3 linked regions of the Maricaulis maris genome follow. The protein of the gene in region 1 interacts with the protein of each later gene in a pairwise test. Links are inferred from orthologs where the notes say so. Each region holds a gene or a part of one and is shown in the gene's direction. Other genes may lie near its edges.

What was found. Proteins that work in one complex are often made in the same cells at the same time.
Region 2: the proteins of AAA969_RS01420 (region 1) and sfsA interact in binary tests that used the Escherichia coli proteins (3 or more experiments, as listed by UniProt). The link is inferred for Maricaulis maris from one-to-one orthologs.
Region 3: the proteins of AAA969_RS01420 (region 1) and AAA969_RS09055 interact in binary tests that used the Escherichia coli proteins (3 or more experiments, as listed by UniProt). The link is inferred for Maricaulis maris from one-to-one orthologs.

What each region holds. Positions count from the first base shown.
Region 1 is NZ_AP027270.1:307,757-310,607, reverse strand. The notes cover bases 18-2,846. They hold AAA969_RS01420 (glutamate-5-semialdehyde dehydrogenase), read left to right. Parts: upstream 18-718; coding sequence 719-1,975; downstream 1,976-2,846. Other genes in these bases: AAA969_RS01415 (sodium:solute symporter family transporter), read left to right, coding at 2,061-2,846; AAA969_RS01425 (pyrroline-5-carboxylate reductase), read left to right, coding at 18-671. Outside these bases: more of AAA969_RS01425, read left to right, coding at 1-17; more of AAA969_RS01415, read left to right, coding at 2,847-2,851. UniProt on the Escherichia coli protein: Catalyzes the NADPH-dependent reduction of L-glutamate 5-phosphate into L-glutamate 5-semialdehyde and phosphate. The product spontaneously undergoes cyclization to form 1-pyrroline-5-carboxylate.
Region 2 is NZ_AP027270.1:1,717,339-1,720,095, forward strand. The notes cover bases 16-2,750. They hold sfsA (DNA/RNA nuclease SfsA), read left to right. Parts: upstream 16-896; coding sequence 897-1,604; downstream 1,605-2,750. Other genes in these bases: AAA969_RS07985 (competence/damage-inducible protein A), read right to left, coding at 48-830; AAA969_RS07995 (acyl-CoA thioesterase), read left to right, coding at 1,601-2,071; AAA969_RS08000 (M28 family metallopeptidase), read left to right, coding at 2,150-2,750. In the rest of the region: more of AAA969_RS08000, read left to right, coding at 2,751-2,757. UniProt on the Escherichia coli protein: Binds to DNA non-specifically. Could be a regulatory factor involved in maltose metabolism.
Region 3 is NZ_AP027270.1:1,922,672-1,925,586, forward strand. The notes cover bases 16-2,908. They hold AAA969_RS09055 (LytR/AlgR family response regulator transcription factor), read left to right. Parts: upstream 16-1,014; coding sequence 1,015-1,803; downstream 1,804-2,908. Other genes in these bases: AAA969_RS09050 (sensor histidine kinase), read left to right, coding at 16-1,004; AAA969_RS09060 (TonB-dependent receptor), read right to left, coding at 1,923-2,908. Also shown: more of AAA969_RS09050, read left to right, coding at 1-15; more of AAA969_RS09060, read right to left, coding at 2,909-2,915. UniProt on the Escherichia coli protein: Member of the two-component regulatory system BtsS/BtsR, which is part of a nutrient-sensing regulatory network composed of BtsS/BtsR, the low-affinity pyruvate signaling system YpdA/YpdB and their respective target proteins, BtsT and YhjX.

The sequences.
Region 1 (2,851 bases):
TGCCGCCGGGCACCGAACACGCCGCCAGTGTCGACGCCCTTGCCGGCCGCCGCTTCGATGCGATCATCATCGCAGTCAAGCCACAGCAGATCGCCGAGGTCCTGCCGGCCTATACGGGCCTGCTGGCCGAAAATGGCTGTTACGTCTCGATTGCCGCGGGCTATTCTGCGGCGTCCCTTGCCGGACTTGTCGGCGACAAGCCGATCATCCGGATCATGCCCAACCTTCCCGCGCTGATCGGGCGCAGCGTCAACGGGCTCTACGCCAATACCGCCTGTGAGACCCGTCACCGCGAACTCGCAGACCAGCTGGCGAAGACCACCGGCACCGCGATCTGGCTTGACGACGAAGACGAGCTCGACCGCCTGACCGCCGTCGCCGGCAGCGGGCCCGGCTATGTCTTCGAAATCACTCGCAGCTATATCGCCGCTGCGCAGGCGCTCGGCTTTTCCAAGGAGACCGCCCGCAAGCTGGTCCTGGAGACGCTTGGCGGCGCCATCGAAATGGCGACCCGCTCGGACGAGGATGTTGCCGAGCTGCGGAATTCGGTGATGAGCAAGAAAGGCACGACCGAGGCTGGGATCAATGCCCTGCGCCGGGACGGCCTTCTCGATCAGCTGCTGCTCGACACCACCCGCGCGGCCTATGACCGAGCGGTCGAACTTCGCTAGTTGCCCTGCGTCCGCTTCTCCACAACACTCAAGCCCCCAAGGAACCCATGTCAGATCGTATGCAAGCCTATATCGAACAACTCGGCCGCCAGGCCCGTGCCGCCTCACGCGTTCTCGCGACAGCGTCCACGGAGCGCAAGAATGCGGCCCTGATCGCCGCTGCCGCAGCCCTGCGCATGCGGGCGAACGACCTGCTCGAGGCTAACCGCATCGATGTCGACAGCGTGCGCGAGGCGGGCAAGCCCGATGCCTTCATTGATCGCCTGATGCTCGATTGCGAGCGCGTCGAAGGCATGGCGCGCGCGATTGAATCGATTGCCACCCTGCCCGACCCGGTTGGTCGCATCCTGGCGGAGATTGATCGGCCCAACGGCCTGCGCATCGAGCGCGTCGCCGTACCACTCGGCGTGATCGGGATGATTTACGAGTCCCGCCCCAATGTCGGCGCTGACGCCGGGGCCCTGTGCCTGAAATCCGGTAATGCCGTGATCCTGCGCGGCGGCTCGGAAAGCCTGAACTCGACCCGCATTATCGTCGAGTGCATGAAGGAAGGCCTGCGCGAAGCGGACCTGCCGGACGAGTCCATCCAGATGATCGACACCTCCAATCGCGCCGCGGTCCAGCACCTCCTGCAATGCACCGAATTCGTCGATCTCGTAATCCCGCGCGGCGGCAAGGGCCTGGTCTCGCTGGTTCGCGACCAGGCGCGCGTCCCCACGCTCCTGCACCTGGACGGCAATTGCCACACCTACGTCCACGCTGGAGCCGATCTCGACAAGGCGGTCGCCATCATCGAGAACGCCAAGCTGCGTCGCACCGGCGTTTGCGGTGCGACCGAGAGCCTTGTCATCGACGAGGCCGTCGCCACTGAACTCCTGCCCCGCCTGCTCGACCGCATGACAGCGTGCGAATTCCGTGGAGACGAGGCTGCGGTCGCGATCGAGCCGCGCATCAAGCCGGCCGAGGACGCCGACTGGGACACCGAGTATCTCGACGCCTGCCTGTCGGTGAAGATCGTCGACGGTCTCGAGGCAGGCATCAACCACGTCGCAGCCCACTCATCGGCCCACACCGACGCCATCATCACCGAGAACCTTGATGCCGCGAGCTGTTTCCTGTCGATCATCGACAGCGCGGTGGTCATGCATAATGCCTCGACCCAATTCTCCGATGGCGGAGAGTTCGGGATGGGCGCTGAGATCGGTATCGCCACGGGCAAGATGCACGCCCGCGGCCCGGTCGGCCTGGAGCAACTCACCTCATTCAAATACCTGGTGCATGGCGAGGGGCAGACGCGTCCCTGACCGGCGCGGGTTGCTGCTGGCCTTGAGCCGCACGCCGAACACCTCAATCTTCCACCTTCCGTTTCGCTGAACCCAAGGCAAGTCCATGGATATTGAAGCTCTTATCTCTTTGGCGCTCTACTTCATCCTGATGATGGCGATCGGGCTCTACGCCTATCGCAAGTCCACCGATGACGTGTCCGGCTACATGCTGGGCGGACGCCAGTTGCACCCCGCGGTCGCCGCACTTTCCGCCGGCGCTTCGGACATGTCCGGCTGGATGCTGATGGGCTTGCCCGGCGCCATCCTGCTCACCGGCATGTCGGAAAGCTGGATCGCCATCGGCCTGATGATCGGTGCCTACCTCAACTACAAGCTCGTGGCGCCTCGATTGCGGGTCTACACCGAGGTCGCGGACGACGCGATCACCATCCCGGACTATTTCGAGAAACGCTTCGGCGACCGTTCGCGCATGCTGCGCGTCATCTCGGCCATCGTGATCGTGATCTTCTTCACCATCTACACCTCGGCGGGTGTGGTTGCCGGCGGCAAGCTGTTCGAGGCCTCCTTTGGCCTGAACTACCAGATCGGCCTGTTCGTGACGGCCGGTGTGGTCGTGGCTTACACCCTGTTCGGCGGCTTCCTCGCTGTCAGCCTGACGGACTTCGTTCAAGGCGTGATCATGTTCGTCGCCCTCATCCTGGTGCCGGTCGTAACGATCATGCAGCTGGGTGGCTTCGGTCCGACAATCGACGCGCTCAGCACGCTGAGCGTCGACGTCAACGGCTGGGACAAACCCTATCTCTCGATGATCCCGCAGGAGAGTCTGGGGCTGGCGATTGTCGGCATCATCTCGACCATGGCCTGGGGTCTGGGCTATTTCGGCCAGCCGCACAT
Region 2 (2,757 bases), 1.4 Mb from region 1 along the record:
GGACACCAGTGTGCCGAACCCTAAAAATGCAGCCATATTTCTTCGACTCAATCCACCGGATCGATGCGCGGTGTGATCCCGACGGCTTCGACCATCGCGGCGATGCGATCGATCACCGTGTCTAGCTGGCCCTCGTCGGTGGCGCGGGCGACCAGATGGGTGCCGCGCTTGATCTCGCCGGCGGTGACTTCGAGGAAATAGGGATAGGAGCCGATCGATACGTCCGGGAAATCGTTGGCCAGGGCGCCGAGCGGTTCGGCAATATCGCCTTCGCGCAGATTGTCGCCCTTGACCGAGCGGGATTGTGTGACGGCCCCACCCTCTAGCCGGTGATCGATGTCGTTGAGCATGCCGGCGACGATGGACGGCACGCCGGCCAGGGTGAAGACATTGCCGGTCTGGAAGCCCGGCGCGCCACTGACCGGATTGACGATCAGGCTGGCCCCGTCAGGAATGCGCGCCATGCGCTTGCGGCTTTCAGTCACCGGCGTCCCGGTCTTGGCGTACCAGTGCTCGATGATCTCGAGCGCGTCGGCGCGGACATCGATGCCGACCCCGAAGGCCTTGGCGACGGCGTCGGCTGTAATGTCGTCATGGGTCGGGCCGATCCCGCCGGTAGTGAAGACATAATCGCAGCGCGCCCGCAGCGTGTTCAGCGCGTCGACGATGATATCGGTCTCGTCCGGAACGACCCGGCATTCCACGACATTGATCCCCAGCGGAGCAAGAAAGCGGGCGATCTGGTTGAGATTCTTGTCCTGGGTCCGGCCCGACAGGACCTCGTCGCCGATCAGGAGCACTGCCGCCGTCACCCGTTTGCCTGTCGTCATGAGAATCGCCCTTAGCTGTGCCGTGTCTGACCGGATATATGTGGCGCCAGCAGGGAAGTCCAAGACATGAAATTCGCGACCGAGCTCGTCCGCGGACGGCTGATCAAACGCTACAAGCGCTTCTTCGCCGATGTTGAGCTGGAGAGCGGCGAGACGGTGACGGCGCATTGCGCCAATACCGGCGCCATGACCGGGATCAAGACGCCGGGCCTCACCGTCTGGCTGTCGCGCTCGGACAATCCCAAGCGCAAGCTGAAATACACCTGGGAGCTGGTCGAGGCCGAGGGCACGATGATCGGCGCCCTGCCCAATCTCGCCAACGCGCTGGCCGAGGAGGCGGTTGAGGCCGGCGTGATCGCCGAGTTGGCCGGCTACGACAGCCTGCGCCGCGAGGTGAAATATGGGACGAATTCCCGCATCGATCTGTTGCTGGAGGGCGGCGAGCGGCCACCCTGCTGGGTCGAGGTGAAGAATGTCCACTGGCAGCGCGGACCCGGCATCGCCGAATTTCCCGACGGGGTGACCTCGCGCGGCGCCAAACACCTAGTCGAGCTGGCGGGCCAGGTCGCCGCCGGCGAGCGCGCGGTCCAGCTTTTCATTGTCCAGCGCAGCGATTGCGATGTCCTGCGGCCCGCCGCCGACATTGACCCGGTCTATGCGCAAACCCTGCGTGAGAGTGCGGGTGCCGGGGTTGAAGTCCTCGCCTATGCCTGCGACGTGTCTCCCGAGGCGGTGACGATTACCCGCCCGATGCGCGTGGAGCTGGGATCATGACCGACAATTGGAATGGCTGGGACCTGCCGGACGCCTATATCCATCGCATCACCGTCGAGGCGAAGGATATCGACAGTTTCGGCCACGCCAATAATGCCCGCTATCTGGAATGGGCCGACGAGGCCGCCTGGACGCACTGGTTCTCCAAGGGCTACGCGATGGAAGCCTGCGCGGCCGATGATCGCGGCATCGCCATCATCCGCACCGAGGCCGACTATCTCGGCCATGTCCGCCTTGGCGACGAGATCGACTGCGCGGTCTGGATCAGCCAGTCCGATCGCCGTCTGCGGGCCGAGCGTCGCTACCAGTTTCGCCGCGTCACTGACGGCGCCACTGTATTCAGGGCCCTGACCAAGGTCGTCTGCTTCCAGCTCTCTACCGGCCGACCGGCCCGGATGACGCCAATCTTTTCAGACCACTACTCGGTCCTGCCCTCGGTAGCCGCGGCGCTTGTGACTGAAAGTTAACACGCCGCCGAGATTGTGCCGCTCGCCCTGCCCCTTATAGTCCGCACCAAATAAATCACCTCTTTGGGGGAGGCTCCCATGAAATATCTCGTATCGGCCCTTGCCGGCTTGGCCCTTGCGGGCTGCAGCGCCGCGACTGACACCGACGCCACAGTGGCGCCGGGCGCCGCTGAAACCACATTCATGCCAGATGTCAGCGCAACCAATATCGAAGCGCATATCCGCTTCCTCGCCTCGGACTATCTGGCCGGCCGCGATGCCGGTACGGATGGCTACGAGATCGCCGCCAATTATGTCGCCGCGCAGATGCGCCTGCTCGGGCTTGAACCGGCTGGCGATGACGGCACCTATTTTGCCGCGGTGCCAATGCAGGAAGTGCTGGCAGACGCCGACTACAACCAGCTCACCCTGGATGGCGAAACCTTCGCCCACGGCACCGAGGTGCTGGTCGGGACCAATCCGAGCGTTCTGGAATCCACCGTCACCGGCGAGCTTGTCTTTGTCGGCCATGGCGTGTCGGCGGCCAATCGCGGCCATGACGACTATGACGGCCTCGATGTCGAGGGCAAGATCGTGGTCGTGATGGGCGGCGTGCCCGAAGGCGTTTTCGAGGGCCTGTCGGAAGAGCGCGCGCACCACAATTCCGGCACCACCAAACGCAATGTCGCGGCCGACCACGGCGCAAT
Region 3 (2,915 bases), 1.6 Mb from region 1 along the record:
CCATCTGTCATTTTTCGGCCGGCTCTTATTTCCGCATCCTGATCGGCGAGCCCATCCAGCCCGAAGACGTTCGCTTTTTTCTGGTCACCAACGCCTTTCACGCTGTCACGGTCCAGATTGCCTGGGCTTACATGCGCGCCGGACATCGCAGCTGGTGGCATATCGGCCTGACGCTTCTGGCCTCGATGTTCATAACCTTCCTGATCAATGACGCGTCTTTGAACGACCTCTACATCCTGAGAGACATCCCGCTCCAACAGCGACTGGCTGTTCTGTTCTTCGAGTATGCGCGCGAGAATTTGCTGGTTCACGGGGGCTGGTATGCCGGCATGCTGATCCATGCGCAAAGGCAGTCCGTCATGCGCTCAAAGCAGGACGGGCTCGCACTGGAGAAATCACTGGCCCAGGCCCGTCTGGCGGCACTTCAGAACCAGACCAATCCGCACTTCCTGTTCAACGCCCTGAACACCGTCAATGCGCTGATCGGTGCAAATCGCTCCGACGAAGCCAGTACTGCGGTGATCAAGCTCGGCGCTTTGCTGCGCAACAGCCTCAAGGGCGATGTCAGCCCGATGGTGACTGCCCGGGAAGATGTGGAAAGCGCGCAGATCTATCTCGATCTCGAGCATTTGCGGTTCGGCGAGCGACTTGACCTGCGCTGGGATGTCGACCCGGACTGCCTCGACCGGGTCGTACCCAGTTTTACGCTCCAGCCGCTGCTGGAAAACATCGTGAAACATGCTGTCGCCTGTACTGAAAACCGGATCGAAGCGCGGATAGAGATCGCGTCGGGTCCGCATGGAAATCTGAACATAATTGTCTCAAATTCGATCGCTGGCAGCCCGGTGGCTAATCCCGCCGACCGCACAGGACTGGGACTTGCCAATCTGGGTGAGCGTCTGCGGCTGTTGTGCGGTGAGCGCGCAACGCTTGTAGCGGGCCCCGATGGCGAGACGAGGTACCGGGTCGAGATCTCCATCCCCCGCCAACCCCTGACCGAATAGCGACGACGTCATGCTCAAAGTCCTGCTTGTCGATGATGAACCCCTGGCGCTGGCAAACCTGCAACGCATCGTCGAGGGTTTCGAGGATGTCGAGGTCATCGGCAGCACCGGCTCCAGCACAACGGCGCTGCACATCGCCAAGCGGCAGCGCCCGGATGTGATCCTGGTCGACATCGAAATGCCCGGCATGAACGGCGTCAATTTTGCCCGCGAGATCAAGGCACGGATCCCCGTGCAGATCATTTTCGTGACCGCCTACAATCAATACGCCGTCGACGCCTTCGATGCCGTGGCTCTGGACTATGTCCTGAAACCGGTGGATCCGGAGCGACTGGCCGCGTCGCTCGACCGGGCCTGGACACAAGCGCTGGTCGGCCCGATCCTCGAGGCCATCGACCAGCGCGCCGCGACCCTGAAGGGTCCGCTGACTGACCGCCCTGAACCTGAGGCCGAGACGGTTTACTGGGCCCCCACCGACGGTGGGCTGGTACGGATCCTCCACGAGGATATCGACCATATCGAGGCGTGCCGCGACTATGCCTACATCCATACCCGGTCGAAGAAATACATGGTCCGCGAGACCATGACCGCACTGGAGGGCAGCTTTGCCGGATCGGCGCTGCGCCGCATTCACCGCTCGCACATCGTCAATCTCAACCGCATCCAGGCCATCCAGAGCACTGCCGGCCGGCGCGTCGTCCTGTCCTGTGGCACCGCCCTGCCCGTCGGCCGCAAATACTACGATCAGCTCCGCGCCGGGCTGGCGCCGACACCGTCCACAGCCACGCCCAGCCAATAGCCGCTCCGGCTGCGCCAACATCCGGCCACCACTCGGTTCGGCACCACCAGACACAAAAAAGGCGGGTCCGTTGGGACCCGCCTTTCCTCTGCTTGCTCTCGGGCAGGCATGTCGTCAGATCAGAAATCCCACGACAGACCCAGGCGCACGCTGCGCGGCGACTGGTAGCCGATCGGCTCGCCATAGGTATTCGTGGTCGTACCGCGGCTGTTCACATATTGCGCCGGCACGTTGAGACCATCCTCGCCGACCTCGTCAACGTCCGTCACGCCGGAATTGTCAAAGACGTTGAAGATATCCACCCGGAAGGTGGGCTCACCGCCGAACGGAAGATGCGTCGGGCGATACACGAAGTTCATGTCGAGATTGTACGTCCAGTCCGACTCCAGCTGGGAGCCACGGGGCGTCAGTGTCGAGTTGCAATACCAGGACGCCGCTCCGTACTGCTGGGCGAAGTTGTCAGTCGGGTGGTAACCGATACAGCCGAAGCTGCGCGGCGACGTCGCCTGGAAGCTGGCCCCGACTGTGAACACGTCGTTGACCTCGAAATAGCCCCAGAGCTTGAGCTTGTGAGCCCGGTGGTTCGGCAGTTGACCATCGGTCCCGTCGGTCAGGCCCGGCGTATCATAGTCGATCGTGATCCCGGCATCATCCTGACCATTGTCCGACTTCACAGGGCCCTCGTAATTGCCCTCGGAGTTGGAGATCGTCCAAGAACCGTTCAGTGCCCAGCGGTCCGCGAACGCCCGCGAGAACGTCAGCTCGAGCGCCTCATAGGTGTTGGTCGGGGTCGGATAGCCGAGATCGTCCGGAGATAGCTCGGCCCACTGGCCGCCGCCCGGCAGGTCCGGCAGATAGACCCGCATCGTCTCGCCCGGATTGGTCAGCACGTATTGGTGGAAACCGGTCCAGATCGCATCACAGCCGACAATCGCATTGTCGTTGCAATAAGCCAGGACGGCCGCATCAATTGCTCCATCCTCGATAGTCGTGACGAGCTCACGATGGGTATAGCTCAGGCCGAAGTCCCAGAGGTCATTCATCATCCAGCGGGCGCCGAGAATGAACTCATCCTTGAACATCGGATCGAGATTGGCATCGGTGACTTCGCG